Linked DNA regions of Geminicoccus roseus DSM 18922. The protein of the gene in region 1 interacts with the protein of each later gene in a pairwise test. Links are inferred from orthologs where the notes say so. Each region holds a gene or a part of one and is shown in the gene's direction. Other genes may lie near its edges. The genes, in order: dnaQ and dnaE.

Evidence for each region.
Region 2: the proteins of dnaQ (region 1) and dnaE interact in binary tests that used the Escherichia coli proteins (3 or more experiments, as listed by UniProt). The link is inferred for Geminicoccus roseus DSM 18922 from one-to-one orthologs.

The regions. Positions count from the first base shown.
Region 1 is NZ_KE386572.1:133,574-148,513, reverse strand. The notes cover bases 6,094-9,060. They hold dnaQ (DNA polymerase III subunit epsilon), read left to right. Parts: upstream 6,094-7,221; coding sequence 7,222-7,899; downstream 7,900-9,060. Other genes in these bases: GEMRO_RS0102000 (NADP-dependent isocitrate dehydrogenase), read left to right, coding at 8,064-9,060; coaE (dephospho-CoA kinase), read left to right, coding at 6,552-7,229; GEMRO_RS0102015 (Maf family protein), read left to right, coding at 6,094-6,544. In the rest of the region: GEMRO_RS0102050 (RES family NAD+ phosphorylase), read right to left, coding at 272-946; GEMRO_RS0102045 (MbcA/ParS/Xre antitoxin family protein), read right to left, coding at 943-1,464; GEMRO_RS0102040 (LOG family protein), read right to left, coding at 1,623-2,210; GEMRO_RS0102035 (branched-chain amino acid aminotransferase), read right to left, coding at 2,225-3,100; GEMRO_RS27015 (MarR family winged helix-turn-helix transcriptional regulator), read left to right, coding at 3,262-3,753; GEMRO_RS0102025 (response regulator), read left to right, coding at 3,785-4,480; GEMRO_RS0102020 (ATP-binding protein), read left to right, coding at 4,471-5,826; more of GEMRO_RS0102015, read left to right, coding at 5,936-6,093; more of GEMRO_RS0102000, read left to right, coding at 9,061-9,278; GEMRO_RS0101995 (VanZ family protein), read left to right, coding at 9,344-10,417; GEMRO_RS0101990 (DUF4114 domain-containing protein), read right to left, coding at 10,592-12,316; GEMRO_RS0101980 (sugar ABC transporter substrate-binding protein), read left to right, coding at 12,888-13,928; GEMRO_RS0101975 (sugar ABC transporter ATP-binding protein), read left to right, coding at 14,011-14,940. UniProt on the Escherichia coli protein: DNA polymerase III is a complex, multichain enzyme responsible for most of the replicative synthesis in bacteria. The epsilon subunit contain the editing function and is a proofreading 3'-5' exonuclease.
Region 2 is NZ_KE386572.1:3,900,312-3,916,342, forward strand. Bases 4,775-8,832 are described here. They hold dnaE (DNA polymerase III subunit alpha), read left to right. Parts: upstream 4,775-5,170; coding sequence 5,171-8,632; downstream 8,633-8,832. Other genes in these bases: GEMRO_RS32855 (hypothetical protein), read left to right, coding at 4,775-5,086; GEMRO_RS0119430 (potassium channel family protein), read right to left, coding at 8,694-8,832. Outside these bases: GEMRO_RS0119400 (PQQ-dependent sugar dehydrogenase), read left to right, coding at 1-380; proS (proline--tRNA ligase), read left to right, coding at 489-1,778; GEMRO_RS0119410 (lipoprotein-releasing ABC transporter permease subunit), read left to right, coding at 1,775-3,022; GEMRO_RS30635 (ABC transporter ATP-binding protein), read left to right, coding at 3,015-3,743; more of GEMRO_RS32855, read left to right, coding at 3,857-4,774; more of GEMRO_RS0119430, read right to left, coding at 8,833-9,818; GEMRO_RS0119435 (hypothetical protein), read left to right, coding at 10,372-11,352; GEMRO_RS0119440 (thermonuclease family protein), read right to left, coding at 11,547-12,053; mtgA (monofunctional biosynthetic peptidoglycan transglycosylase), read right to left, coding at 12,041-12,808; GEMRO_RS0119450 (DMT family transporter), read left to right, coding at 12,929-13,852; GEMRO_RS0119455 (DMT family transporter), read right to left, coding at 13,818-14,657; GEMRO_RS0119460 (hypothetical protein), read right to left, coding at 14,793-15,200; rpsB (30S ribosomal protein S2), read left to right, coding at 15,457-16,031. UniProt on the Escherichia coli protein: DNA polymerase III is a complex, multichain enzyme responsible for most of the replicative synthesis in bacteria. This DNA polymerase also exhibits 3' to 5' exonuclease activity. The alpha chain is the DNA polymerase catalytic subunit.

The DNA.
Region 1 (14,940 bases):
CCGGCTGCAGACCATCTACTCCATGGGATGATGCGATCGCATCGACCCTGCCACAAGGTTCTCCTGCTGGGTGCTGCCTCGCTTTCTGCAGAGGTCCAGCACCGCTTCCCCTGAGAATCACGGCGGGGGATGGACCCGGATTTCATGCCTGGCGCCGCGGCAGGTCGCTGGTGGGCTGGCGCTGACGTTTCACGATGCCAGCTTGTCACGGACCAGGCCAAGGTGCGCTAGATGAGCCACCGGTGCCGGCCAGTGTCCGCTCGGTTCTGGACTAGGTGTCCGAGAGCTTGCGCACCTCGATCCGGCGCTCGGCGGCCACCGCCAGTATCTCGAAATGGTCGGCCTGCACCACGTCCGTCACCTGGGTCGGACGGTAGGCGGCGACGCTCTGCCCACCCTGGCGGCGCAGGCTGTCGTACAGGATGCCGGAACCCCCCTCGGCCCGGACGGCCTCGCCGAATGCCTGCGAGGCCTCGTAGCGGTCCGGCGCATAGACCTCAGGGAGCGCTGCCTGCTGGCCACGGATGTCGAGATAGTCGCCCAGCAACCGGGCGGCATAGCTGCGGAAGGTCCGGCGCATCTGCGGCACGCTGCGCGCCACCGCTTCCCGGCGAAGATGGTGGCCGACTTCAGCGGCGGCGGTGCGCACGTCATCGGCCGCGTACCATGCGCCCAGATCCGGACCATTGAAGCGGCTGCCCTCCGGCGCGCCGTGCAGGAGGGCAGCCATCACCACGCTGGCGTTGCTGCGCCCATAGACCCATTCCCGCTCGGGCAGGCGCCGGATCCGCTCGGGCACCAGCCGGTCGTTGGTCCAGCCGACCAGTTCCAACACGGCCGGCAGGTCGGCGGCCGTGGCCACCGTGTCGAACAAGCCGATGGGCGGGAACTGCGAGGGCACCAGCCGGCAGGATGGTTGTGGCGCGGGAGCGAGCGGCCCGCTCACCGGAAGACGATCTCGCGGTCCGTGTAGGGGGCAGGGTCGGCATCGACCGCGTTGGGGGCCATGTAGAGCCCGCCCCTGGCGGCATCGAGGAAGCGCCGCACCGTCAGCAGCCCATCCTGCGAGCCGCTGGTGACGAGGCTAATCGGCGGATGTCCGCCGAACACCAGGGCCGCATGCGGCGCCCGCAGCCACTGCACCCCGGCCTGTTCATCGCGAAACACGACGCCCAGCGCCTGGTGGATGCCGAGCACGGCCGAGATGCGGGTCAGCACATCGGCATCGAGGGTGAAGCCGCCATGCTCGCGCGCCAGCCGGCACCAGTTCTGATAGGTCGAGCGGGCGGGATAGCCCAACACTAGCCGCCGCTCGTCCTCGGTGAGGCGCCAAAGATCAGCGATGGTCAAAAAGGTCCGCAGGGCAGGGGGGCTCAACTCCCTGCGACGAACGGGATCGAAGCGCGACCTGTCGAGGATCTGCGGGCCAGCCCCGACCGGCGCCTGTCCGTGCGCACCCAACATGCTCTTCAGGGCTCCTTGTCCAAATCTAGACATGGGCCAAGTCTGCTCATGGTGCAAGTGTCTTGAGGAGACGCACTGCAGCCAGATGCTGCCGCTCCTCCAGCCAATGCATGTGCCTGTCGACGATGCTGGTCAGGAAGGGGTCGACGGAGCCCGGCCTAGGCCAGCTCGGCCGTTCCGGGAGCGGCCTCGGCCAGGCGCAGGGCAGCCTCGACGTCCGCGGCTTCGGCCGCCAGGGCCAGGGCGGAGGGCCCGGCGAAGCCCTCGTCGACCAGGTGGCGGGCCAGGGCCAGCCAGGGCGCCCAGAACCGGCCGGTCGAATCCAGGAGCACGATCGGCTTGCGGTGCTCGTCCAGCTGCTTCAGCGTCAGCACGTCGAGCAGTTCATCCACCGTGCCGAACCCGCCGGGCAGGACGATGTAGGCGTCGCTGCCGTCGATCAGCAGGCGCTTGCGCTCGAACATGGTGTCGACCACGTCGAGCTTCTGCAGGCCCGGCATCGCCACCTCTCGGCCGACCAGATGCTGGGTGATGATGCCGTGGACCTGGCCGCCGCCATCCAGCACCGCCTGGGCGACGATCCCCATCAGGCCGACATGGCCGCCGCCATAGACCAGCCGCCAGCCGCGCCCGCCGATGGCCTGGCCCAGTTCCTTCGCCAGCGCGGCATGGACCGGGTCGCGGCCCGGGCGCGAGCCGCAGAACACCGCGACCTGGAGCGGGCGCCCGGAGCTGGTGGCGTCCATGGCCAAGCCGCCGGTCAGGCCGCGGCCTTCTCGTGGGCGCGGGTCGCGGCGTGGAAGTCCTGGAGAAGCTGCTGGGTGATCGGCCCGACCTGGTAGCTCAGCTCGTCGATCGCGCGCACCGGGGTGATCTCGGCGGCGGTGCCGGTCACGAAGATCTCCTGCGCGCCCGGCAGCTCCTCCGGCTTGATGTGCCGCTCGATCACCTCGATCCCGCGCGCCTTGGCCAGCTCGATCACGGTGCGGCGGGTGATGCCGTTCAGGATGCAGTCGGCGATCGGGGTGTGCAGCTTGCCGTCCAGGACCAGGAAGATGTTGGCGCCGGTGGTCTCCGCGACATAGCCGCGATAGTCCAGCATCAGCGCGTCGCCGAACCCCTTGGCCTCGGCGTCGTGCTTGCAGATCGTGCAGATCATGTAGAGGCCGGCGGCCTTGGCGTGCACCGGGGCGGTGTTCGGCGCCGGACGGTCGTAGATCGCCCGGGTCAGGCGCAGGTCGGAGTAATAGGCGCCCCACTTCCACACCGCGATCGCGACATGGATCTTCGACGCCTGCGCCGCCACGCCCATCATTTCGCTGCCCCGCCAGGCGATCGGCCGGACATAGCAGTCCGACAGCTCGTTCTTGGCGATGGTGGCGACCGTCGCCTCGTCGATCTGCTCGACCGTCCAGGGGATCTCGAAGCCTAAGACCCGGCCGCTGTCGATCAGGCGCTGGCTGTGCTCGCGCAGCTTGAACACCTTGCCGCCATAGGCGCGCTCGCCCTCGAACACCGCGCTGGCATAGTGCAACCCGTGGGTGAGCACATGCAGCCTGGCGTCGCGCCACGGTACCATCTCGCCATCGTACCAGATCCAGCCGTCGCGGTCGTGGTAGGGGATCAGCGCTGCCATGGTGGACGAACCTCGGTGTGGACGGGTCGCGACGGGTAAGAACGAGTCGTCGACGGTGCTGGGCGCGCTATCACCCATGATCCCGGGATGTCAACGGAACCCCGCGCGTGCTAGGCAGCCTGTGCCGCGCAGGCGTCCAGAAAAGACAAGCGATAGGACCCATGAGCACCGGCAACCCGCTCTTCCTGCGCGACGAGGACCTGGACGACGCGATCCTGATGATCGAGCGGGCCCAGCGTCTCGTCGCCTCCGATGTGGCCGACGCCCTCGATCATCTCAGCCTGGGCGCCACCCACGACCTCGTGCTGCGGCTGGTCGCCCGCCGGCCGGGCGTGGCGATGGTCGAGCTGAAGCGCACCATCGCCGCCAGCAAGCAGACCCTGTCCCGGGTGATCTCGGAGCTGGAGGCGAAGGGCCTGGTGCAGCTGGAGCAGCGGGCGGCCGACCGCCGGCAGCGCCCCGCCCGGATCACCGAGACCGGCCGCGCGCTTCTGGCGGAGCTCGACCAGCTCCGCCGCCGCCGGCTGCGCCGCGCCTTCCGGATGGTCGGGCCCGAGGCGGTGGGCGGCTTCCGCCAGGTCCTGGAGATGCTGCTCGACCCGCGCGCCGAGCCGGCCGCCCAGGCGGCGCAGCGCAGCCTGACCACCTCCTGAGGAAGGTTTCGAGCATGAGCGAGCCCCCTGCATGAGCGAGTTGGGCGAGCGCCACCTCCTGGTGGTCGACGACGATCCGCGCCTGCGCCAGCTCCTGCAGCGCTTTCTGGTCCAGGAGGGCTACCGGGTCTCGGTGGCGGCCGACCTGGCCGAGGCGCGCCACGCCCTGGAAGGGGTGATGTTCGACCTGGTGGTGCTGGACGTGATGCTGCCGGACGGCGACGGGGTGAGCTTCACCGCCGAGATCGGCCGCAGCCGCGACCTGCCGGTGCTCCTGCTCACCGCGCGCGGCGAATCCGACGACCGGATCGCCGGGCTGGAGGCCGGGGCCGAGGACTATCTGGCCAAGCCGTTCGAGCCGCGCGAACTGGCGCTGCGGATCGCGGCGATCCTGCGGCGCGCCGGGCCGCGCGAGGCCGGCACGGTCTCGTTCGGCCATCTGCGCTACGACCCGGCGATGAAGGAACTGTTCGACGAGCACGGCCCGGTGCGCCTGACCGATGGCGAGACCGCGCTGATCGACTTCCTGGCGGTGCGCGCCGACCGGCCGCTGACCCGGTTCGAGATCGCCACCGGGGTGGGGCTGGACGGATCGGACCGGGCGGTCGACGTGGCGGTGACCCGGCTGCGCCGCAAGATCGAGCCGGATCCCAAGGCGCCGCGCCACCTCGTGACGGTGCGCGGCGAGGGCTACATGCTCAAGACCGGCGGCGACCGGTGGCCGTGACCGCCGCCCCGTCCGCCAGCGCCGAGCGCCGGGTGCGCCGGGGCGTGATGCCGCGCTCCCTGTTCGGCCGCTCGCTGCTGATCGTGCTGCTGCCGCTGATCATCCTGCAGCTGATCGTCGCCTATATCTTCTATGTCCGGCACTGGGACACGGTCACCCGCTGGCTGGCGCTGGGCCTGGCCGGCGAGACCGCGCTGATCGCCGACATGATCGAGCAGCGGCCGCAGGAGCGCGAATCCTTCCTGCAGCTGGCCCGCGAGCGCACCAGCCTGGCCCTGTCGTTCGAGCCCGGCGCCGACCTGGACGCGGCGGCCAAGGTCGCCGGGATCGACGACGACACGGTGCCCGACACGATCCGCGAGGTGTTCGCCGAGAAGCTGAAGCGGCCGTTCCGGATCGAGCTGCGCGCCGACCAGGACGACCGGTTCGCGGTCTGGGTCGCGGCCGATGGCGGGATCCTGCGGGTGCTGGCCGAGAAGAAGCGGCTCACCAGCACCACCACGACCTTGTTCATGCTCTGGATGGTCGGTGCCTCGGCGGTGCTGCTGCTGGTCGCGATCTATTTCCTGGGCCGCCAGGTCCGCCCGATCCGGCGCCTGGCCGAGGCGGCCGACAGTTTCGGCAAGGGCCGCGACATCGGCGACTTCCGGCTGGAGGGCGCCACCGAGATCCGCCGCGCCGGCCATGCCTTCAACCTGATGCGCCAGCGCATCCTGCGCTTCATGCACCAGCGCACCGACATGCTGGCCGCGGTCAGCCACGACCTGCGCACGCCGCTCACCCGCATGAAGCTGGAGCTGGCGATGATGCCCAAGGACGATCCGGCGATCGCCGACCTGACCAGCGATGTCGAGGAGATGCAGCGCCTGGTCGATGTCTATCTGAGCTTCGTGCGCGGCGAGGGGCGCGAGCCGCCGGAGCTGGTGGACCTGCAGGCGGTGCTGGGGGAGATGGCCGAGCGGGCCGCGCGCGGCGGGGCGGAGGTGGTGCTGGAGCCGGGCCCGCCCGTCCGCCTGCCGCTGCGGCCGCTGGCGATCCGCAGCTGCCTGGCCAACCTGGTCGACAACGCCGTCCGCCATGGCCGGCGGATCGGGCTGGGCCTGGCGCTGGGCACCCATTACGTGACGGTGCATGTCGACGATGACGGGCCGGGCATCCCTGCCGACCAGCGCGACAAGGTGTTCCAGGCCTTCACCCGGCTGGACCCGGCCAGGCGGCGCAGCACCGGCGGCGTCGGGCTGGGCCTGACCATCGCCCGCGACGTGGCGCTGGGCCATGGCGGCGACATCGACATGAGCCGCTCGCCTTTGGGCGGCCTGCGCGCCTCGCTGCGGCTGCCGCGCTGAGGGCAGGGCGCCCTGCGCCACGCCCGGCTTGTGCGCCCGGCGGCGTCTCGGTAGACCCCGCTTCGTCCGGTTGATTCCCGCCGGGCCCAGCCTTTGGCGCACGAGGACGATGGCCGAGCCTCCCCTGCTGATCCTGGCGTCGCAGAGCCCGGCCAGGCGCCGCATGCTCGAGGCGGCCGGGCTGAGCCTGGTCGCCGAAGCGGCCTCGGTCGACGAATCCGAGATGAAGCACGCCCTGGCCGCGGAGGGCGTCAGCGCCCAGGACGCGGCGGTGATCCTGGCCGAGGTCAAGGCGCAGCGGGTGGCGGCCCGGTATGGTGGCGACGCGCTGGTCCTGGGGGCCGACCAGATGCTGGAGGTCGAGGGGCGCTGGCTGGACAAGCCGGAGACCCTGGACGGCGCCCGCGAGCAGCTCCGGCAGCTGCGCGGCCGCCAGCACCGGCTCTGGAGCGCTGCCGTGCTGTTCCGCTCCGGCGCCCGCATCTGTCACCATGTCGCCCATGCCGACCTGTGGATGCGGCCGTTCACCGACGAGTTCCTGGAGGACTACCTGGCGCGGGCCGACGACGGGGTCTGGCAGTCGGTGGGCGCCTACCATCTGGAGGGTGCCGGCGCCCAGCTGTTCACCAAGACCAGCGGCGACTATTTCACGATCCTGGGCCTGCCGCTCCTGCAGGTCCTGCAGGCGCTGCGCGACCAGGGCGTGCTGCGGCGGTGAGCGGCCCTTGCTGCTGATCGGCCTGACCGGATCGATCGCCACCGGCAAGAGCCACGTGGCCGGCCTGTTCAGGGCCATGGACGTGCCGGTGTTCGATGCCGACCAGGCCGTGCACCTGATGTTCCGGCCGGGCGGCGCCGCGGTGGCGCCGGTGGCCCTGGCCTTCCCGGGCGTGCTGGCCGCCGACGGGGCGCTCGACCGCGCCCTGCTCGGCAAGGCGGTGTTCGGCGACCAGGCCAAGCTGCGGCGCCTGGAGGCGATCGTCCACCCGCTGGTGCGCCAGGCGGAGCGCGACTTCCTGGAAGCCGCCGCCCGGCGCCGCACGCCCGTGGTGGTGCTGGACATCCCGCTCCTGTTCGAGACCGCGGGCGAGCGCCGGGTCGACCGGGTCGTGGTGGTCGGCTGCTCCGACGCGCTGCAGGAGCAGCGGGCGCTGCGCCGGCCCGGCATGACAAGCGAGCGGCTGGCGCGGATCCGTGCCCAGCAGGTCCCGACCCCGACCAAGCGGCGTCTGGGCGATTTGTTCATTCCCTCGGGCTATGATCGGGGAGCGGTGCAGCGGCGGCTGGTCGGCTTCCTGGACAGCCTGGCAGGGCCGGGCGGTCAGCCGGAGCCGGCAGCACTGGTCTGGCCGCACCGCTATGCCCTGGCCGCCCGGATCAGCGAAAGGACGCGACATGCGTGAGATCGTGCTCGACACCGAGACCACCGGGCTGAACCCGCGCGACGGCCACCGGATCCTGGAGATCGCCTGCCTGGAGCTGGTCCACCAGGTGCCGACCGGCAAGTCGTTCTATTCGCTGATCGACCCGCAGCGCGACGTGCCCGAGGACGCCGCGCGCATCCACGGGATCACCACGGAGAAGCTGGTCGGCCAGCCGCGCTTCAAGCAGGTCGCCAGGGAGTTCCTGGACTTCATCGGCGACGACCCGCTGATCATCCACAACGCGCCGTTCGACATGCGCTTCCTCAACGCCGAGCTGTTCCGGGCAAGGCTTCCCGAACTGCCCTCGGACCGCGCAATCGACACGCTGATGATGGCGCAGCGCAAGTTCCCGGGGGCGCCGGCCAGCCTGGACGCCTTGTGCCGGCGCTTCTCCATCGACAATTCCGGCCGGGTGTTCCACGGCGCCCTGCTCGACTGCGAACTGCTGGCAGAGGTCTACGTCAACCTTTTGGGCGGGCGGCAGGCGGCGCTCGGCTTCTCGGTGGAGGCGGAGCGCAGCGGGCCGGCCCTGGGACGGATCGAGCGGCCGTTCCGCCCCGCCCGCCCGCATGCCGCCAGCGAGGCGGAGCTCCTGGCCCATGCGGGGTTCGTCGCCAAGATCAAGGACGCGCTCTGGAACCAGGCGTGACGGCGGCCGAAAACCGGCTTCCGGGCCGCGCGCAGCCGCCGAGAACAGGTCAGCGTTGCGTCGATGCGGCGGCGGCAGGCGTTGATCGGTGCGCCCAAGCCTAGCTAGAAGGCCCGCACGCGGCGCGGGCGGACGTTTCGGACCTGCGGCAGAAGGAGCCACCCATGGCGAAGATCAAGGTCAAGAACCCGATCGTCGAGCTCGACGGCGACGAGATGACCCGGATCATCTGGCAGATGATCAAGGACAAGCTGATCCTGCCCTATCTGGACATCGACCTGAAGTATTACGACCTGGGCGTCGAGCATCGCGACGCGACCTCCGACCAGGTGACGGTCGACGCCGCCGAGGCGATCAAGAAGTACAATGTCGGCGTGAAGTGCGCCACGATCACCCCCGACGAGCAGCGCGTCGAGGAGTTCAAGCTCAAGAAGATGTGGAAGTCGCCGAACGGCACGATCCGCAACATCCTGGGCGGGACCATCTTCCGCGAGCCGATCATCTGCAAGAACGTGCCGCGCCTGGTGCCGGGCTGGACCCAGCCGATCGTGATCGGCCGCCATGCCTTCGGCGACCAGTACCGCGCCACCGACTTCAAGGTGCCGGGCAAGGGCAAGCTGACCATCACCTTCCAGCCCGAGGACGGCTCCGCGCCGATCCACCACGAGGTCTACGACTTCCAGGCGGCCGGCGTGGCGATGGCCATGTACAACCTGGACGAATCGGTGCGCGAGTTCGCCCGCGCGTCGATGAACTACGCGCTGCAGCGCGGCTGGCCGCTCTACCTGTCGACCAAGAACACGATCCTGAAGGCCTATGACGGGCGCTTCAAGGACCTGTTCCAGGAGGTGTACGACGCGGAGTTCGCCGGCAAGTTCAAGGAAGCCGGGGTGACCTACGAGCACCGGCTGATCGACGACATGGTCGCCTGCGCGATGAAGTGGTCGGGCGGCTATGTCTGGGCCTGCAAGAACTATGACGGCGACGTGCAGTCCGACACGGTGGCGCAGGGCTTCGGCTCGCTGGGCCTGATGACCTCGGTGCTGATGACCCCGGACGGCGGCACCATTGAGGCCGAGGCGGCGCACGGCACGGTGACCCGCCACTACCGCGAGCACCAGAAGGGCAAGCAGACCTCCACCAACCCGATCGCCTCGATCTTCGCCTGGACCCGCGGCTTGACCTATCGCGGCAAGATCGACGGCACGCCGGACGTGGAGCAGTTCGCCGCGACCCTGGAAAAGGTCTGCGTCGACACGGTCGAGGGCGGCCAGATGACCAAGGACCTGGCGGTGCTGATCGGGCCGGAGCAGCCCTGGCTCACTACCACGGGCTTCTTGGACGCGCTCGACAAGCAGCTCGCCAAGGCCCTGTCCTGAACGATCCGCACCCGCACGGGGCCCGGCGGGCGGCATGGCGCCGCCCGTTCGCGGCCCTGCGCGCGATGATCGAGGCGCACCGGCCGGGCCGGTTGCGCGAGCGCTTCCTGGTCCACGAGGAGATCAGCGCGCTCCTCACGCCCGGCCTGCGCGTCACCGCCCTGCTGGTGGTGCTGGCCAGCTATTTCGTGGCGGTGTTCTGGCCGCTGCACTGGCGGCTGCCCAAGCAGCAGCTCAACCAGGTCGAGATCGCCGCCGACGGCCATGCCCTGTTCGCTAAGCCAGGCCTGCTGCGCAGCTACCAGCCGCCCGGCTGGCTGGACGACGTGGTGCAGGGCCTGCCCCTGCGCGTCCACCTGGAGGTGGTGCCGGCCCCGCCGCACCCGCGTTTCATCGGCCGGATGTTCGGCCTGAGCGGCGGGGCGAACGGCCGGCTGCTCTCGCTCGACCGGGAGGGGCCGGCCCTGCTGGTGCATCTGCGCGGCAAGGGCACCAACCATGAGGGGGCGCCGCCGATCCGGGTCCCGAACGTGTTCACGGACGGGGTGCCGGTGACGATCGACCTGGAGCTGTTGGGGCCAAGGCTCACCGTGGCGATCGACGGCCGGCAGGTGATCAACCGCACCTATCCCTACGACCCGCGCCGGCGCTGGAACGGCACCTACCAGGCGGTGGTGGGCAGCGACCTGAACATCCGCCGCTATTTCCTGGGCGAGATCCTGAAGGCTGAGGTGCAGGCCGGCAGCCGCCAGGTCGACCTGCTGGCGCCGGGCGTCCTGGATCGCCCGCCGCGGATGTGGTTCCTGCACCGCGAGCCGCGCCTGACCATGCTGGAGGACCTGGGCACCGCCGATGCCTGGCAGAACGTCTTAGGCTTCGTGCCGCTCGGCATGGTCGCGGCGATCTGGCCGGGCGCCACGGTGTTCTCGGTGCTGGCGACCGGGCTTGCGGTCAGCGGCACCATCGAGTTCACCCAGCTCACCGTGCCCGGCCGGGTGCCGTCGGTCGACGACATCATCACCAACGTCACCGGCGCGCTGCTCGGCTGGCTGGTGATCTTCCTGCTGCGCCTGGCGCTGGACCTGTGGGGCGCCAGCGCCTCGGCGCGCTCCACCCTCTCGGACGCACGCTCCCGCTGACATCCGTCCGGCGTGACGCTGGGCGTATCGGCCTGCAACCCTGCCGCCGGACCGCCTGCGCGCTGAGCCGGCACCCCAGTCACTTGCCGCGGATGCCGTGCACCATCCAGCAAGGCGGGGATGGCCCGGCAACGACTGCCGGGACATCCCCGCGCTGGTCCCTGGCGACGCCTGTCAGGCGGCGATGACCTGGGACGCGGCCGGCTCCTGCAGGAGCGAGGCGAGTTCGGTGCCGGTGGGCGCCAGGGTCGCCTCGATCGACAGAGAGCTGCCGGCCGACGGAGCGTCGTCGTCCAGGTCGAGAACCAGGGGCGCCACGGGTGCCGAACCTGGATCGGCCACGGAAAGGGTCGGCTGCACGGTGGTCGCGTCGCCGTCCGATCCGACCACCCGCACCGAGACCTGGTTGGCCACGCCGTCGGTGATGTCGATGCCGGTCAGGGAGAACGCGAAGCGCAGCCCGAACGGCGTCACCGTCAGGTCGGCCACGTCGATCGTCTGCACCACGTCGCCATCCAGCAGGATCTCGACGCTGGCCAGATCGGCGGGCGCGATCGGCGCGGCGCCGAGATCGGCCTCCAGTTCCTCCGGGGTGGTGGTGATCTGGGCCTCGCCGTCGGAATCGATGGCGTCCAGCACGGTTTCGGTGACGGCGGTGCCGATGCCGATCGCATCGATCCGCGCCTCGTGCACGTCGGTCAGGCGGGTCAGCTCGTCCTCGTAGGAGCCGCCGGTATTGGGATTCCCGTCCGAGGCGAAATAAACGATGTTGGTGCCCCCCGCCTGTGCATCGAAGAACAGGCCGGCCTGGTCCAGCGCGTCGGCGTAGTTGGTGATCCCGCCCAGCTGCAGCGCTTCCAAGGCATCATCGACGTCCTCGCCCGGGTCCAGGACCTCCGACGTGCTCGACACCGTGTCGATCGTGATGATCTTGATGTCGACGACGTCCTGCAGGCCGTCCTCGATGATCGACTGGTTGAGCGCCTCGAAGGCGGCGATCGCGCCGTCCAGCCGGGTATTGAACCGGCCATCTCCGTTCAGGTCGCCCACGTCGCCGCCGAAATCGGAGAGCATCGAGCCCGAGGTGTCGATCACGAAGGCGACGTTGAACGGTGGCTGCGCGATCCCGCCCAGATTGATGAAGCCTTCGATCTCGATGACGTCGTCGGTGGTGGCGACTTCGCTGGTGAGGCTGGCCGCCAGGGTCTGGCCGGTGGAGGGGATGGTCGCCTGGTCGGTAGCCGTCTGCGTGGGCGAGGGCTCCCCGCTGGCGATCGTCGTCACCTCGATCACCAGGTCGTTGAAGTCCAGATCGGCGAAGCGGTGGCCCGCGCGCAGGTCTTCGAAGGCGATCAGCAGATCGCCCTCCTCGTCGGTGCCGGCGATGGCCTGCCCTGCGCCGCCGCTGTTCAGGGCGTTGGCGAAGTCCTCGCCGGTGGGATCGGTCGTGAACATCAGATCGCCTTGAAGGACGACCTCCTGGCCATCCGCGCCGACTTGCACCAAGCGGGGCACCGTTCCGTCAGCGATGCCGGCCGGACTTCCGTCTGCCTTCTCCAGGCGGAACGAGGCGGTGGGATCTAGGTCGCCATTCAGCGCGGCGCCGTTGGCGAGAAGGAAGAAGCCGATCTCGGTGCCGGCGGCAAAGCTGCCGAACGAGGCCTGGCTGATTCCTTCCACCAGGCTGCCCTTGCCGTCATCGACCTCGGGATTGTCCGGATCGAACTTGGTCGAGTTGGTATCCGCGAAAAGAAGACCGACCGAGCCGAACGTGCCGTCCTCGTTCACGGTGTAGTAGCCGAGCGAGTTCTGGTAGCGGCCATTCTCGCCGGCGAGGGTCACCACGACTTCGCCCGTTTCTTCGACAGTCAGCAGGCGGCGATCGATCGGTGCCAGCAAGGACGTGTCGACAGGCTTGGCTTCATTCAGCTCGGAAAGCAGGGATGAAGAAGATGATTGTACCATGTGCAAATAATCCCAACATGTACCCATCATTTCAATGCGAGGGCTGCAACGTTAGGAATGGCATGCTTTGACTATGCCGTATTATGGTTGATCTGTCTGGCAAAGCCGGAATGTCTCGTCAACCACTTTCCGGGCTTGTCATGTAAATACGCATCCTGACGGTGATGTCTGTAGTGATGGCAGGCTGCTTTTCCGCCTCGTTTCCAGGTCGGAGCAGGCTGGTGATCTTCCTGCCGCGCCTGGCGCTGGACCTTGAGGGCAAGCCGGTCGGCTGAGGCTGGAGCCGGCGCGGTGCTTGAGCGGGCTGACCATGGTGCGTGATCGGCTTCTGCCGGCAGGCGGTTCGGGCGGTCCCGGGCGTGGCGGACCATGAGGATTCAGTCAGAGCTGCTAAAGTATGATTTTTGCGGGCAGGCTGCCGCAGGAGCGCTTGCCAAGCCCGACGGCGTCCCTCAAGACTGCCGCGCGCGGTCCGGCGAGACCGCCTTCAGGGAGGTACCTACCGATGACCGACAAGATCGGCGTCACGCCGGAGACCCGGCGTTCGTTCATCCACAAGGTGACCGGCTCCAGCGCCGCGGCCGCGGCCTTGCTGGGCGGCATGGGCATGAGCCCGTTCATGGGTGCGGCACTCGCCCAGGAGATGGGCCGGTCGGAAAAGCCGCTGAAGGCGGCGTTCTCCAATGCCGGCCTCCAGGCGACCTGGTGCGCCCAGGGCAAGCAGGCCGCCGAGTACTGGGGCAAGCTGTTCAACGTCGAGGTCACCTGGTTCGACGGCGAGCTGTCGGCGCCCAAGCAGCGCGCCGCCATCGACAACATGGCTTCGCAGGAGTGGGACTTCGTCGCGATCCAGGCGTTCGGCATCGGCACGCTGACCGACCCGGTCAAGCGGATGATCGACGCCGGCATCCCGGTGATCGACATGGACACGCTGATCGCGCCGCTCGACCAGATTGACGTGCACAGCTTCCTGGCGCCGGACAACGAGTTCATGGGCGCCGCGGTCACCCAGGCCCTGGTGGACGCCATGGGCGGCAAGGGCAAGATCGTGATGACCCAGGGCGCGCTGGGACACACCGGCGCCCAGGGCCGTGCGCGCGGCTTCCACTCGGTGGTCGAGAAGTTCCCCGAGATCGAGGTGCTCGACGAGCAGCCGGCCGACTGGGACGTCACCAAGGCCACCCGGATCTGGGACAGCCTGCTCACCAAGTACCCCGAGATCGACGCGGCGTTCTTCCACAACGACGACATGGCGCTGGCCGCCCAGAACGTCATGAAGGCGCGCGGCCGCGACAACATCCTGGTGGGTGGCGTCGACGCGATGCCGCCGGCGGTCGAGGCGGTCATCGACGGCCGGATGCACGCCACCGTGCGCAACCCGTCCGGGCGCATCCATGGCGGTGCGGTCATGGCGGGCGTGGCGGCGGTGGTCGCCGGCGAGAAGAGCGGCGAGGGGATCCCCAAGCACGTCATCACCGACGGGCCGGTGGTCACCAAGAACAATGCCGAAGGCATGCTCTGGATGCAGCGGCACTTCCTGATCTGATCCGGGCCCGCCACGGCCGGCATCCGCCGGCCGTGGCGCTCGGGGCAGGGCGGACAAGGATGGGCGGGTGTCGGGTGGTGGGATGAGCGCATCGGCGGAAACACCGATCCTGGAGATGATCGGGATCGGCAAGCGGTTCGGCGGCGTGACCGCGCTCACCGGGATCGACTTCGACCTGAAGCGCGGCGAGGTGCACGGCCTGGTCGGCGAGAACGGCGCCGGCAAGTCCACGCTGATGAAGATCATCGCCGGCGTGCACCACAGCTATGACGGCGAGATGCGCATCGATGGCCGGCCGGTGCATTTCCGCTCGGCGCGCGACGCGCTGGCCGCCGGCATCGGCATGGTCCACCAGGAGCTCTCGATCGTCCCGCAACTCTCGGTGGCCGAGAACGTGTTCCTGGGCGTGCAGCCCACCAACGGCATGGGCATCGTCTCCTGGGGGCGGATGAAGCGCGAGGCGGCCGAGCACCTGCACCGGCTGGGCATCGACATCGACCCAGGGCGCGAGGCCGGCGCGCTGCCGATCGGCATGCAGCAGCTGGTCGAGATCAGCCGGGTGCTGTTCTCCGGCGCCCGGATCGTGATCCTGGACGAGCCGACCTCGGCGCTCTCGCCGCCGGAGGTGAAGCATCTGTTCGAGGTGCTGGGGCGGCTGAAGGCGGAGGGCACCACCTTCGTGTTCATCTCCCACTTCCTGGAGGATATCCTGGAAGTGTCGGACCGGGTCACCGTGTTCCGCAACAGCCGCAAGGTCGCCACCACCCAGGCTGCCTCGGTCGACAAGGCCTGGGTGATCGAGCAGATGATCGGCGCCGGCCACCACGAGCTGGCCGACGCGATGCTGGGCGAGATCCCGCTGGAAAGCCCGAAGGGTGCGCCGGTGGTGTTCTCGGCGCGCGGGCTGTTCCGGCCGCGCAGCTTCCAGGACGTCAGCTTCGACGTGAAGGCCGGCGAGGTGCTGGGCCTGTACGGCTTCATGGGCTCCGGCCAGACCGAGCTTGCCCGGGCG
Region 2 (16,031 bases), 3.8 Mb from region 1 along the record:
AGCCGGAAGCCGGCAAGAACTATGGCTGGCCGGTGATCACCTACGGGCTGGCCTATTCCGGCAAGCCGTTCGGCCAGGGAATCACCAAGAAGGAGGACATGGAGCAGCCGGTCTACTACTGGGACCCGGTGATCGCGCCGTCCGGCATGGACTTCTACGAAGGCGACCTGATCCCGGAATGGCAGGGCAGCTTCCTGATCGGCGGCCTGGTGAGCCACGGCGTGGTCCGGCTGGTGATGGAGGACGGGCGGGTCGCCGCCGAGGAGCGGATCGACCTGGGCGCGCGCATCCGGGACGTGAAGGTCGGGCCGGATGGTGCGGTCTACGCGGTGACCGACGGGGGCAGCGGGCGGATCCTGCGGATCGTGCCGGACGACTGAGGCGCCGCGGGAGGCCAGGCCTTGCCGCTGCCTGCCGCTTTCGTTGCAGCGCGGCACGGCCGCCCCTATGTTCCCGCCGTCACAGAAGTTCCAGCCTGCCGAGTATCCATGCGCCTTTCCCGCTACTTCTTGCCCGTTCTCAAAGAGGTTCCGGCCGAGGCCGAGATCGTCAGCCACCAGCTCATGCTGCGGGCCGGGATGATCCAGCAGCTCCAGGCCGGGATCTACAACTGGCTGCCGCTGGGCTTCGCGGTCCTGCAGAAGGTCGAGCAGATCGTGCGCGAGGAGCAGAACCGCGCCGGCGCCATCGAGATCCTGATGCCGACCATCCAGCCGGCGGCGCTGTGGCGGGAGAGTGGCCGCTACGAGGCCTACGGCAAGGAGATGCTGCGCATCGCCGACCGGCAGGACCGCGAGATGCTGTTCGGGCCGACCAACGAGGAGAATGTCACTGACATCTTCCGCCGGCACGTGAAGAGCTACCGGCAGCTGCCGCTGAACCTCTACCACATCCAGTGGAAGTTCCGCGACGAGGTGCGCCCGCGCTTCGGCGTGATGCGCGGCCGCGAGTTCCTGATGAAGGACGCCTACTCCTTCGACCTGGACTTCGAGAGCGCCGCCGCTTCGTTCGACCGGATGTTCGCCGCCTATCTGAAGACCTTCCAGCGGATGGGGCTGACCGCCATCCCGATGCGTGCCGAATCCGGGCCGATCGGCGGCAGCATGTCCTTCGAGTTCCAGATCCTGGCGCAGACCGGCGAGAGTGCCGTTTATTTCGACCAGGCGTTCGAGGAGATCGACTTCTCCGCCGACAACCTGGACGTGGCGCACCTCAAGACGCTCTACGCCGCCGCCGACGAGCTGCACGATCCGGCGAACTGCCCGGTCCCCGCGGAGCGGCTGCGCACCGGCCGGGGCATCGAGGTCGGCCACATCTTCTATTTCGGCACCAAGTACTCCCAGTCGATGGGGGCCACGGTGCTCGGGCCGGACGGCAAGGAAACGCCGGTCGAGATGGGCTCCTACGGCGTCGGGGTGTCCCGGCTGGTGGGCGCGCTGATCGAGGCGAACCATGACGAGAAGGGCATCATCTGGCCGGAAAGCGTGGCACCGTTCCGTGTCGGGCTGATCTGCCTGCGGGTCGACGACCAGGCCTGCCGCAGCATGGCCGACGACCTCTACGCCAGGCTGGAGGCCGCCAAGGTCGAGGTGCTCTACGACGACCGCGAGGAGCGTGCCGGAGCGAAGTTCGCCAGCATGGACCTGATCGGCCTGCCCTGGCAGGTGACGGTCGGCCCGCGCGGCGCCAAGGCCGGCACGGTGGAGCTGAAGTCGCGCCGCACCGGTGCGGTCGAGGAACTGTCGGTGGACGCCCTGCTCGCCCGCCTCGCCGCCTGATGTTCTCACCGGTCGAGCGGCTGATCGCGCGTCGCTACCTGCGCCCGACCAAGGGCGAGGGCTTCATCTCGCTGGTCGCGGGCTTCGCGTTTGTCGGCATCGCGCTTGGGGTCGGCACGCTGATCGTGGTGATGGCCGTGATGAACGGCTTCCGCTACGAGCTCCTGTCCCGCGTCCTGGGGGTGAACGGCCATGCCACCGTGGTCTCCCAGGGGCCGCCGATCGAGGGCTACCAGCCGCTGCTGGACCGGATCGGCCAGGCGCCCGGGGTCCAGATGGCGTTCCCCTACGTGGAAGGCCAGGTGATGGCCTCCGCGAACGGGGTGGCGTCGGGCGCCCTGGTGCGCGGCTTGCGCCTTTCGGACCTGGAGAAGCGGCCGTTCATCGCCGGCAACGTGCTGGCCGGCTCGCTCGACCAGCTGAACGGCGTCAACGTCGCCGCGGTGGGTTCGCGAATGGCGCAGCGGATGGGGCTGCGGGTCGGCTCGTCGCTGCAGCTGATCTCGCCGAACGGCACCGCGACCGGGATCGGCACCATCCCCCGGGTGGTGACGTTCAAGGTCGGGGCGGTCTTCGAAATCGGCATGTACGAGTACGACAACAGCTTCATCTACCTGAACCTTGCCGACGCGCAGCGCTACTTCCAGACCGGGGAGGGGGTGTCGGCGATCGAGGTCGATGTCGGCAACCCCGACACGGTCGGCCAGGTCCGCGGCGGGATCGACCCTTTGCTGCCGCCCGGCACCCATCTTCTGACCTGGCAGCAGGTGAACAGTCATTTCTTCACTGCGCTGCAGGTCGAGCGGAACGTGATGTTCCTGATCCTGACCCTGATCGTGCTGGTGGCGGCCTTCAACATCATCACCGGGCTCACCATGCTGGTGCGCTCCAAGGCGCGCGACATCGCGGTCCTGCGCAGCATGGGGGCGACCAAGTCCAACATCCTGCGGATCTTCCTCCTGGCCGGCACCGCGATCGGCATGGTCGGCACCGCGCTGGGGGCGGTGCTGGGGATCGCGTTCGCGTCCAACATCGAACCGATCCGTTTGTTCCTGGAGCGCATCACCGGCACCGAGCTGTTCGCGGCTGAGATCAGATTCCTATCACAGATGCCGGCCCGGATCGAGGTCGACGACGTGGTCTCGGTGCTGCTGATGGCGCTGGTGCTCTCGCTGCTGGCCACGCTCTATCCGTCGTTCCGGGCGGCCGCGACCGATCCGGTGGAAGCGCTGCGCAATGAGTGAGCCGGTTCTCCAGCTGGACGGGTTGGTCCGGACCTTCCGGCAGGGCTCCGCGCAGCTTCAGGTGCTGGCCGGCGTCGACCTGACCCTGCAGCGCGGCGAGATCGTGGCGCTGGTCGGCCCCTCGGGAGCGGGCAAGTCGACCCTGCTGCACCAGAGCGGGCTGCTGGAGCGCCCGGATGCCGGCCAGGTCCGGGTATTCGGCCGCGCCACCGCCAAGCTGAACGATGTCGAGCGCACCAAGCTGCGCCGGGAAGAGATCGGCTTCGTCTACCAGTCGCACCATCTGCTGGTGGATTTCAGCGCCCTGGAGAACGTGGTCCTGCCGCAGATGCTGGCCGGGCGCTCCAAGCGGGAGGCGGCCAAGCGGGCCGACGAACTCCTGGAGCAGGTCGGCCTGTCCGGGCGGCGCACGCACCGGCCGGGCAAGCTCTCGGGCGGCGAGCAGCAGCGGGTCGCGATCGCCCGCGCCCTGGCCAACCGCCCGGCTTTGCTGCTGGCCGACGAGCCCACCGGCAATCTCGACACCGCCACGGCGGAGATCGTGTTCGCGCTGCTCCTGGACGTGGTGCGGCGAACCGGCACCGCGGCCCTGATCGCCACGCACAATCCGGAGCTGGCGCTGCGGATGGACCGGGTGGTGCGGCTGGAGCGCGGCCTGCTCCGCCCGGTCACGCGGGTGCCGGACATGCCTCTCGCCCATGGGATCCCGGCGGGCGGCTGAACCCGCGGCCGGTCTTCCGGCTGGCCATCGGCACCGCCTTGTCCCAGAAGAGCTCATCCAGGCGGCGCGACGATCGCCGGGGCAAAGGATCCGGACGGCTGGGAGGCAGGGGGATGACACGCGGATGCCGCTGGTGGCTGGGGCTGGCGGCGCTGCTGCTACTTCTGCCGCTGCCCGTGGCCGAGGCCGAGGAGGCGCCCTGGGTGGTGCCGAGCGACGCTGCGCTGGCCCTGCGCGACCCAGACCGGTTCGCCTGGCGCCTGTTCGTGGCGATCAACTGGCCGGCCAGGGAGGACGAGAGCGCCCCGGACGAGACCGCTCCGCTGGGCGCGCCGCGGCCGGTGGTCTGGGAGACCTGGGCGCTTGCCTCGGACGTCTACCTGCCGGACGGCCGCAAGCCGCCGGCCTGGCCGGATGTGTCCCACCGGCTGGGCGACGAGCGCGATCCCGACGAGCGGCCGGTCCAGCAGACCCTGATCCGGGACACGCGGCCGACCCCGCCCGGCACGCAGGGGCACCAGAAGGACGAGGTGCGGATGAACCGCGCCGCCTTCGATTATGTCCGCGACCAGGGCCTCTACTCGATCGACGGGCAGGAGCGGCGCTTCTACCAGCGCCGGCCGGTGGCGTTCCCGCCCGACGCGATGGAGATCAAGGCGGTCTGGCGGCCGATCCCGGAAGGGCAGAAGGCGCGCTACCACTGGGCGGTGATCAGCGACGAGCCGGACGGCAAGGAGCGCCTCTACGGGCTGACCTCGCTGCACGTGATGGCCAAGGTGCTGCCGCGCTGGCTGTGGATGACCTTCGAGCATGTCGACAACCCGTTCCGGCACGGCATCCACGACGAGGGCTGGCTGATTCCCTCGCGGGACACGGTGGCCTGCCCGCAGGCGCCCCATGATTGCGGCGAGCTGCCGGCGGGGTTCGGGCTGGAGGGGACGGTGTTCGAGAACTACCGGCTGCGCGGCACCCAGACCGACTTCACCGACGATTACGGCCGGCCGGTGCATCTCGCCAACTCGGAGCTGGAGACCGGCTTCCAGCGCACCGCGTCCTGCATGACCTGCCATGTCCGCTCGACCATCGGGCCCAGGGTGAACGCCGCCGCCTCGTTCGAGTTCGGCGCGGGGTACAAGGACCATGAGCTGGCGCCGCCCGAGGCGACCCGGCTGCCGGTCTTCAGGCAGAACGAGGACGGGTCGTTCGAGAGCTATTACGGCGTGCCCGAGACCGCATGGTTCCGGCTGCCCGACACCGGGGTCTCCAGCTTCGACACCTACCTGCAGCTGGACTATGTCTACTCGATGATGCGTGCCGCGTTCGAGGCGCCGCCCTCTCCTTGAGCTTGAACCGTGCGGCAGGCTTCGACAGGGTGGCGCCGGCCTTCAAGCTTCGACCATGTCCCACCGAGAGGACCGACGAACTCCATGGCGCTCGCCTCCTTCGTACATCTGCGCGTCCATTCCTGCTTCTCGCTGCTGGAGGCCTCGATCAAGAACGCCGACCTGGCCAAGAAGGCGAAGGCCCTGGACATGCCGGCGGTGGCGGTGACCGACAGCTGCAACCTGTTCGGGGTGATGGAGTTCTGCAAGGAGGCGACCAAGGTTGGGGTGCAGCCGATCGTGGGGGCGCTCCTGGCGCTGGTGCCGGACGGTGAGCGCAAGGTCCAAGGCGGCCCGCCGCCGCTGCAGGAAACCGAGCAGCTGGTGTTCCTGGTCCAGAACGAGGCCGGCTACCTCAACCTCTGCCGGCTGATGACCTGCGCCTACCTGGCCGGCAAGGACCAGGTGGCGGTCACCATGGAGGAGCTGGAGCGGCACGCCGAGGGGCTGATCGTCCTCTCGGGCGGGGCGTTCGGGCCGATCGGGCAGCGCCTCCTGCGCGGCGACGCCAAGGGTGCCCGGGCCATGCTGGAGCGGATGAAGGCGATCTGGCCGGACCGGCTCTATGTCGAGATCCAGCGCCACGGCCTGGCCGAGGAGAACGCCACCGAGGAGCGGATGGTGGAGCTGGCCTATGAGCTCGACCTGCCGCTGGTCGCCACCAACGACTGCCATTTTCTCGAAGAATCGATGCACGAGGCGCATGACGCGCTGATCTGCATCGCCGATGGCCGCCTGCTGATCGAGGACGACCGCCGCCGCTTCACCAAGGACCACCGCTTCAAGTCTGCCCAGGAGATGGAGGCGCTGTTCGCCGACCTGCCGGAGGCGGTGCAGAACACGATGGTGATCGCGAAGCGCTGCGCCTACGAGGCGCCCAAGCGCAGGCCGATCCTGCCGACCTATGCCCTGGACGAGGAGGCGGAGATGCGCCGCCAGGCCGCCGAAGGGCTGGAGGAGCGGCTGCGCCAGGCGGTGTGGACCGAGGGGATGGACGACGCGGCCCGGGAGGAGGCGGCCAGGCCCTATCGCGAGCGCCTGGTGTTCGAGTGCGACGTCATTGCCCAGATGAAGTTCCCGGGCTACTTCCTGATCGTGTCGGACTTCATCAAGTGGGCGAAGGCGAACAGCATCCCGGTGGGCCCTGGCCGCGGCTCCGGCGCCGGCTCGGTGGTGGCCTGGTCGCTGTCGATCACCGATCTGGACCCGCTGCGCTTCGGCCTCCTGTTCGAGCGCTTCCTCAACCCTGAGCGCGTGTCGATGCCGGACTTCGACATCGACTTCTGCCAGGACCGGCGCGACGAGGTGATCCGCTATGTGCGCGACCGCTACGGCCATGACCGGGTGGCGGCGATCATCACCTTCGGGAAGCTGCAGGCCAAGGCGGTGATCCGCGACGTCGGCCGGGTGCTGGGGCTGCCCTATGGCCTGGTCGACAAGATCTCCAAGCTGATTCCGAACAACCCGGCCAACCCGCCCACGCTGGAACAGGCGATGGTGATGGAGCCGCGCTTGATCGAGGCGCGGGATAGCGACCCGCAGGTCGAGCGGATGATCGAGATCGCCCGCAAGCTGGAGGGGCTGCCCCGCCATGCCTCGACCCATGCCGCGGGCGTGGTGATCGGCGACCGGCCGCTCCAGGAGCTGGTGCCGCTCTACCGCGACCCGCGCTCGGACATGCCGGTCACCCAGTTCAACATGAAGGACGTGGAGACCGCGGGCCTGGTGAAGTTCGACTTCCTGGGCCTGACCACGCTCACCATGCTGACCATGGGCGAGCGGCTGGTGCGCGAGCGCGGCCGGGAGCTTGAGCTGGCCAAGCTGCCGCTGGACGACCGGCGCTCCTACGAGCTGCTGGCACGGGCCGAGACCGCTGGGGTGTTCCAGCTGGAAAGTGCCGGCATGCGCGACGCCCTGCGCAAGCTGAAGCCGGACGTGTTCGAGGACATCATCGCGATGGTGTCGCTCTACCGCCCGGGCCCGATGGACAACATCCCGCGCTACATCGCGGTCAAGCACAAGACCGAGGAAGCCGGCTACCTCCACCCGATGCTGGAGCCGATCTTAAGCGAGACCAACGGGGTCATCATCTACCAGGAACAGGTGATGCAGATCGCCCGGGAGCTGGCCGACTACTCCCTTGGCGGCGCCGACCTCTTGCGCCGGGCGATGGGCAAGAAGATCAAGGAGGAGATGGACGCCCAGGGCGCCATCTTCATCAAGGGCGCTGCCGCGCATGGCATCGACCAGGACCTGGCCCAGGTGATCTTCGACCAGGTGGCGAAGTTCGCCTCCTACGGGTTCAACAAGTCGCACGCCGCGGCTTATGCGCTGCTCGCCTACCACACGGCCTACCTCAAGGCGAACCACCCCCACGAGTTCTTCGCGTCCTGCATGACCATGGACATGGCCAACCAGGACAAGCTCTTGATGTTCCAGCAGGAGCTGCGCTCGGCCGGGATCACCCTCTTGCCGCCGGACGTGAACGCGTCGCAGGTCAAGTTCTCGGTGGAGGACCATGAGGGTGCGCCGGCGGTCCGCTATGCGCTGGCGGCGATCAAGGGGGTCGGCAGCGGCGCGGTGCAGGCGCTGGTCGAGGAGCGCGAGCGGGGCGGGCCGTTCCAGGACCCGTTCGACCTGGTCCGCCGGCTGGGCGGCAAGGTGCTCAACCGCCGCCTGCTCGAGGCGCTGGCCAAGGCCGGCGCCTTCGACCGGCTGCTGCCCAACCGCCGCCAGATCACCGAGGGCGCCGAGACCCTGCTGCGCGCCGCCCAGGCGGCGGCCGAGGAGGCCGAGAGCGGCCAGGAAAGCCTGTTCGGCGGGATGCCCTCGGTGCCGACCTCGCCCAAGCTGCCCGACGTCCCGGACTGGCCGGCCCTGGAGCGGCTGCAGGCCGAGATGGAGGCGATCGGCTTCTATCTCTCCGCGCACCCGCTGGACGGCTACACCGCCGCCATGGAGCAGTACGGGATCACCCGGTCCGACCGGATCGTCGAGCGGCTGACTTCCGGGCGGCCCGGCCGGCTGAAGCTGGCCGGCGTCGTGCTGTCCAAGCAGGAGCGGGCGACCGAGCGGGCGCGCTTCGCCCATGTCGCGATGAGCGACCCGTCCGGCCAGTTCGAGGTCACCCTGTTCTCCGAGCTGCTGGCGGCGACCCGCGAGCTGATCGAGAGCAAGGTGCCGCTGGTGATCGAGGCGGACGGCCGGGTCGACGGCGACATGGTGCGGCTCACCGCGCACAAGGTCGAGGCGCTGGAAGCCCTGCTGACCCCGCATGTCCCGGACCTGCTGATCCGCCTGTCCTCGGTCGAGGCCGCCCTGGCGATGCAGCCGCTGCTGGCACCCAAGACCACAAGGCAGGGCCGCCTGCGCCTGGTGCTGGCGCATCCCTGCGGCGAGGTGGTGCTGTCCCTGCCCGAGGGGCTGGGCCTGCCGCCGGCAAGACGGCCCGACCTGGAGCGGATGGCCGGCGTGGTCGAGGTGCGCGAGACGGCCACGGTGCACTGAGGGCCGGCCCGGGTTCGTTTGTGGAAGCGGGTGGCCCGGCAGACCCTGGAGGATGGGCTGCTCAGCCCTGCGCGGCGGTAACGTCCGCCTTGTGGGGCGCGATCTCGGGCCAGGGCAGGGCCATGTAGGCCGCCATGCTGCGCAGGTCCGCGTCCCATTGGCGGCGGAGGGCCACGTAGCGGTCGGCGCCGGATGCGGGATCGGCGGTGGTGGCGAGGCCGGCGGCCTGGAACTGGCGGAGCGCCTGCTCGAAGCGCTGCCGCCAGCGCTGCTCGTCGTCGCCGGAGCAGGCGAGCCCGTCCGGGCCCTCCTGCTCGGGCCGGCGGCGCGGGACGATCTGGCGGGAGCCTTCGAGCAGGCGCAGGCCGCTGCCCCACAGCGCCTCGAGCGGGGCGGAGCGCAGGAAGGCGGCGTGGCGCTCGTGATCCAGCGCGGTGCGGGCGAGGCTGGCGGTGTCCAGGGCCAGGAGCCCGACCCTTGCCATGGCGAACAGGGGCTCCCGGCGGCGAAAGTAATGCAGCGCCGGGTAGGCGTGGTGGGCCTCCAGGATCGAGAGCAGCTGGGTGGTGACCGAGAGCACCTCGGAGCGGGCCGAGCCGAACGCGCCGCCAGGCCCCAGATGGGCCAGCAGCATGGCCGGGTTCCCCGTCCGGCCCGACATCTGGTGGATCAGCAGGGCCGTGCTGTCGCGCTGCAGGAGGGCGCTGTAGAGCGACATGACATAGGTCAGGGTCAGGGTCAGGACCGAGAAGCCGATGCCGGCCTCGACCACAGTGAGGAGCCGGTAGAAGCTGGTCTTGGGCGTGAAGTCGCCCACGCCCAGCGTGGTGAGGTTGAAGCCGCTGAAATAGAGCGCGGCCCAGAAATCGGTGGGGGTCGGCCCCTGGCTGGCCTGGATGTTGGTGCCGAGGGCCGGCCAGCAGATCAGGGCGAAGCCGGCGGTCAGGAGGACCATCCAGCCAAGCACGGTCGCCACCAGCAGGCCGGGCCCGACATAGGACAGGAAGGCGCGGGCCTGCCCGCCCGGCAGCGTCCGCGCGCAGCGGCACGCCAGCCGCCACAGCCCGGCATTCAGGTTGCGGGAAATGAACCCGCCGGCACCGCGCGACTGGAGCACGGTCAGGAAGATGTCGGCGAGGGCGGCGGCGAGCAGGGCCAGCCCGGCCAGCGGCGCCAGCCAACTCATGGCCGCGCCCGGCAGGGCAGGAGGCCGGCGGTGGTGGGTGGCACGAGGCGGGGGTTCCTTTCTGGACGATCGGGAGCGGGCAGGGCGGCGGCGGGCCATGCCGGTTCCGGCCAGCGCGGCCTGCTTCCTGCCTGCAGCGAGGCGGCTCGGGTTCGTTCGTGTAAACGTCGCCCAGGCCCCGGGTTGCATCATCCGCGGCAGCCCGCTCCGGCCGGGCCACCTGGAGCGGCCGGGCTGTCTTGGGTTCGTTCGTGCAGGCCGCGCGGGGGGCGGGGGCTCGGGTTCGTTCGTGCAAGGGGCTGGCCGGATCATGCTCCGGTCCTGCCGAAACCCTCCGACGCCATGTCGACATGGTTCAACGTTTCCTGACAGGGGCGAATGGGCCCGAGCATCCGGCGGGCCTGGCCCCGGTGCTTGCCGGTAAGTCGCACATGAAGGATACTGCCGACGTTTTTCCCGCCTTGCGTCGGGGTGCTGCCATGACCGGTCCGCTGGCCGCGAGGTCGTCCGGACGCCGCCGCCTGCCGCGGCGGCCAGGCTGACGGCGGCCGCGATGTTCGGCGAACTGCCCAAGCTGTTCGACCGCAACTTCGCCGTGGGCTTCCTCCTGCCGGCCGCCCTCTTGTGCGTCCTGGTCTTCCTGCTGCTCGGCAGCTACGGGCTGGCCTACATTCCCTGGTCGGTGGAGGGCATCAACCGCCTGTCGGGCGCCGTCTCGGCGTTGCTGGTGATCTGGTTCGTGGCGCTGCTGCTGCTGGCGGTGAACGGGCTGGTCTACCGCTTCATGGAGGGCTACCCGCTCCTGGCGGCGATCCGCGGGCTCGGCCGGCTGTCGCCGCGAACGGAAACCCGGATCCGTCAGGCGATCACCCGGCGCTTCGAGCGCGACGCGGCTCCCGCCCACCGGCTGCAGGCCACCATCGACGACGCCCGCGCGCATGGCCGGCCGGAGCCGGCCATCCCGGCGGATCATGCCTATCGTCTGCTGCGGGCGGTGGAGCGGTTTCCGACCAGGGTGGAGGAGGTGCTGCCCACCCGGTTCGGCAACCGCTTCCGGGCGATCGAGGTCTATCCCCGCGTCCTCTACGGCCTGGACGCGGTGCCGGCCTGGCCGCGCCTGCACGCGCTGCTGCCCGAGCATGTCCGCCAGATGATCGCCGACAGCAAGGCCCAGCTCGATTTCTGCGCCAACGTCATGGTGGCCGGCCTGGTGGCGACGCTCGCCTGCCTGGGCCTCATTCTCTGGCATCAGCGGCTGCCGGAGTGGTGGCTGATCCTGGCCGGGCCGGCCGGCGCGGCGGCGGGCTACCTGCTGGCGCTGGGGGCCGCGATCCCGTTCGGGAACTACATCAAGACCAGCTTCGATCTCCACCGCGGCGACCTTGCCCGCGCGCTGGGCCTGGAGATGCCGCGGGCGAACGACCAGGAGCGGGTCATGTGGGTCATCGTCAGCCGGATGATGATCTACCGGTCGGCGGCCAGGGCCAGCGAACTGACCCGATTCCGGCCGCACCGGCCAAGGGAGATGCCCTAGATGCCGCAGCGGCCCGGCGGCTGCGCCGGTCTCTTTCCGGCTCGCAGATGAAAGGAGAAGCGCCATGACGGCTACAGCCCGACCGGTCCGGGGCAACGGCCCGGCGGAGCCCCACCCGAAGCCGCCCGATCCCAAACCGCCGATCATCAGCCCCTGGGGCGACCCGACCACGCCCCCTTGAGGCCAGAGCGGCGCTAGAAGCGCGAATCGTCGCCCCAGTCATTGAGTTCCGGCACCAGCAGGCCGGACCACACCCCGACCTCGCGGGCCTGGGCCACCGCCTGCAGGGCCTCGTATTCCGGCGGGGCGTAGCGCAGGGCGATCGCCATGCCCTCGTTGACCAGCCAGGCGCCCAGGTCCTGGCGGGGGCGGAAGCGGTCGCGGCCCTCGATGGTGCAGATGCCCTCGGCGACGCCGTCGCTGGCCTGGCGGACGATCTGGCAGTGGACGAAGCCGGTGATCTTGCGCTCCAGCATCCGCTTGACGTTGAAGTCGGAGCAGGTGCGGCCGCGCGCATCGTCGATGCACAGGATCCCGAGCTTTGGGATGGTGATTCCGTAGAGGCGGATGCGGGTGCCGCCGATCGCGAGCGTGCCGTCGTCGTTGACGATCGCCAGGCCGTCGACCTGCTTTTGCTGGGCCTGGCCGGCCCCGGGCAGGGCCAGCAGGAGGAGGAGGGCCAGCAGGGTCAGCGTACGCATGCGTCGAGGGCTCCCAGGGCCTTGGCGCGCGCGTCGATCCGCTGGCCGCGGGCCCGCATGTTGGCCGTCGCCGGCTCCGCCTTCCAGGTCCTGGGCGCCGGCAGGAGGGCGATGATCCGCGCCATCTGCCCCCTGGAAATGGCATCGAGATCCCGGTCGAACCAGTGGCGGGCGGCCGCGGCCACGCCATAGACCCCGGGCCCGGTCTCGGCGATGTTCAGATAGACCTCGATGATCCGGCGCTTGGGCCAGAGCAGTTCCAGCTGCAGCGTGTACCAGGCCTCCAGCGCCTTGCGCAGCCAGCTCCGGCCATCCCACAGGAACAGGTTCTTGGCGGTCTGCTGGCTGATCGTGGACGCCCCGCGGGTGGTCTCGCCGGCGCGCATCCGGTCGAACTGCCGCTCCAGCGCCTTCCAGTCGAAGCCGTGATGGGCGCAGAACAGCTGGTCTTCCGAGGCCAGCGCCATGGAGCGGATCGGCGGCGGGATCTCCTCCAGCGGCGTCCAGACCCGCTCCAGGCCCTCGCCCTCGGCCAGGCGCAGGGCCATCAGCGGGGTGTACCAGACCGGCAGGAACCGGCCGGCCAGCAGGAGGGGCACGGGCAGGAACGCCACCAGCAGGACCAGGACCAGCAGGGCCCGCCCGACGCGGCGCGGCCAGCCGGCGGACCCGACGGTCAGGCGCGGGCGCCACCAGCGCCTGGGCGGCAGTTCGGCCACCACCGGCGGCCTGGCGGCCGGCGGCCGTTTGGCCATCTTGCTGGTGCGGCGGGGGCTCGTTAAACGTGCCGGTTTGCTTTTGGGATCGGCCATCATCGAACGCTGGCGGCGCGGCTGCCGGGATGGCGGCCGCTCGGGATCAGGGAGAACAAGGTCGTGGGCAAGCCGGACAAGGACGCGCTCGTCGGGGTGGGTCTGCTCTTGCTGGCGTTCTCGATCCTGCCGATCCTGGACGGGATCGCCAAGATCATGGGCGAGCGGTTCCACCCGATGCACATCACCTGGGGCCGCTATGTCTTCAACATGCTGGTGCTCCTGCCGATCGTGGCACCGCGGTTCGGCTGGCGGATGTTCGCCCCGCCCAGGCTCGGGCTGCAGGTGATCCGCGGCGCCTGCCTCCTGGCGGCGACCATGCTGTTCTTCACAGCGCTGATGTACCTGACCATGGCGGAGACCCTGGCGCTGGCCTTCGTCTACCCCCTGATCGTGACGATCGCCGCCCCCTGGGTGCTGGGCGAGCGGCTGAGCGCCGCCAAGCTGGTCGCGGCGGTGGTCGGGCTGTGCGGGGCCATCCTGATCATCCGGCCGGGCGCCGCGGTGTTCCAGCCGGCCTCGCTCCTGGCGTTCTCCACCGCGTTCGTGTTCTCGGTCTACATCATGCTGACCCGCAAGCTGGCGGGCCTGGCGCCGCATCTGCAGTCCCTGTTCTTCACCGCCTTCGTCGGCACGGTGGTGATGACGCCGATCGCACCGTTTGTCTGGAACCACCTGTCCTGGCTGGACTGGCTGGGGTTCGCCGCGATCGGGACGATCGCCGCCACCGGGCACCTGATCATCCTGCGCGCCTATGAGCGGGCGCCGGCCAGCGTGCTGGCGCCCCTGGGCTATTTCGAGATCGTCAGCACGGTGGCACTCGGCTGGCTGCTGTTCGACGACCTGCCGGATGCCTGGACCTGGGCCGGCATCGTGGTGATCGTGGCGTCGGGCATCTTCGTGACGGTATGGACCAGCCAGCGGGAAAAGGCGGCGGAGGCGCCGCCGCCGGTCACGCGGACCGACGGGCAGGCGGCCGCCGGCTGACCAGCGCCACCCCCGCCGCCGCCACCGCCATGCCGGCCAGGTCGCCCGCCTCCAGCGCCTCGCCGAACAGGAGCCAGGCGAGCAGAGCGGTGACCGGCGGGACCAGGAAGAACAGGGCGGAGACCCGCGACACCTGGCCGTCGCGGATCATGGTGAACAGCAAGGAGATCGCCCCCAGCGACAGGACGATCACCAGCCAGGCCAGGGCGAACACCACCTCGCCGTTCCAGCCCATCCGGCCGTCCTCGAGTAGCCACGCAGCGGCGATCGAGACGATGGCGGAGGCGCCGAACTGGATCACCGAGCCGGTGCGCAGGTCCAGCGTCGGGCAGAAGCGCTTTTGCCAGAGCGTGCCGAGCGTGATCCCGAGCAGGCCGGCCAGGGCATAGCCGATGCCGGCGGCCGAGCCCGGTGCGAGCGAGCCCGCGACCACCATGACCACGCCCGCCACGCCAAGGGCGATCCCCAGCCATTGCCGGCGGGACAAGGGCTCGGCCAGGAGCGGCCCCGCCACCGCGGCCACCAGGACCGGCTGCATCGACGCGATCAGCGAGGTGGTCCCGGCGGAAAGCCCGTGCACCAGGGATTCGTAGACGCCGGCCAGGTAGATCGCTTGCAGGAAGATCCCGGCCAGGGCGACATGGCCAGCCTGCCGCCAGCTGGACGGCCAGGGTGCCCGGGTCGCCAGCGCCACCGCCAGCATCACCAGGGCGACGATCGCGAAGCGCCAGGCCAGGAAGGTCAGCGGCTCGGCATAGGGGGCCGCGTACTTCATGCCGATGAAGCCGGTGCTCCACAGGAACACGAACAGGGCCGGGGCGATGGCGGGCAGGAGGCGGCGCAGGATGGGTCTCGTCGCAAAGGAAGGGAAGGTGGGCGCCCGGCTCTACGGGAAGAGCGCGGCCACCGCCAGCGCGTCCCGACGAACGCCTTCGCGCCCTCAGCCGTCCCCGGCCACCTCGTGCAGCTCCCAGAAGCAGACCAGGTCCGGATCGACCATCTCGAGGTCGGCCTGGCGGGCCCGGTGGATGCCGGGTGGGGCCGGCCGGTAGTTGCCCGGCCAGGGCGGCAGCTGCCGCTGCTCGCCATCCGGCGCCTGCACCGTCACGCCGTGCTCCTCGCTGGCGGCGACGATCGTCCCGCCGAACTGGGTGCGGTCGTACTCGTCGCCGGCCTGGTCGTGGAAGGTGACGCCGATGAACACGGACTTGCCCGCCAGCATGGCGAGCGCGTCGCCGTCCCACTCCATGCCGGGCAGCGCCCGGTCGGGCTGGTCCGCCTCGGCGGGCCGGAACACCGCCCCGGTCGGGCGGAACACGAAGCCGGGCGGATCCCAGGGAGCGGCCATGCGCGCACCTCCTTGCGCCGGCTTGGGCAGCCGGCGGCGCGCCCGGCCAGGCCGGCAACCTAGCACGGGCCGGATGCCGCACCGAGCCTTGGATGGGGCCGCCACGGCTTGCGCAACCAGGCCTCCGCCTGTAAAGAGCGCGCCATCTCACACGCGGGCGTCGTCGTGCCGTCTTGGCACGCCCTCATTCGGTGCGTCGGGTCCTCCCGGCGTTCTCGCCCGCGGAGGTAGCAACCGACCCGAGGAATCTGGGCTCATGACCTTCCCGACCTTCACCATGCGCCAGCTGCTGGAAGCCGGCGTGCATTTCGGCCATCAGACCCGCCGCTGGAACCCGGCGATGGCGCCGTTCATCTTCGGCGTCCGCAACGGCATCCACATCCTGGATCTGACCCAGACCGTCCCGCAGCTGGACCGCGCCCTGCGCACCGTGCGCGACGTGGTCGCCGGCCGTGGCCGCGTCCTGTTTGTCGGCACCAAGCGCCAGGCGCAGGGCCCCGTCGCCGACGCCGCGCGTCGCTGCGGCCAGTATTTCGTGAACCATCGCTGGCTGGGCGGCACGCTCACCAACTGGAAGACCATCAGCCAGTCGATCAAGCGCCTGCGCGAGATCGAGGCGCGGGTCGAGGGCGGCCAGGGCCACCTGACCAAGAAGGAGTTCCTGAACCTCGGCCGCGAGCGCGATAATCTCGAGCGTTCGCTGGGCGGGATCAAGGACATGGGCGGGCTGCCCGACCTGATCTTCGTGATCGACACCAACAAGGAAGAGATCGCGATCGCCGAGGCCAACAAGCTCGGCATCCCGGTGGTGGCGATCTGCGACAGCAACAG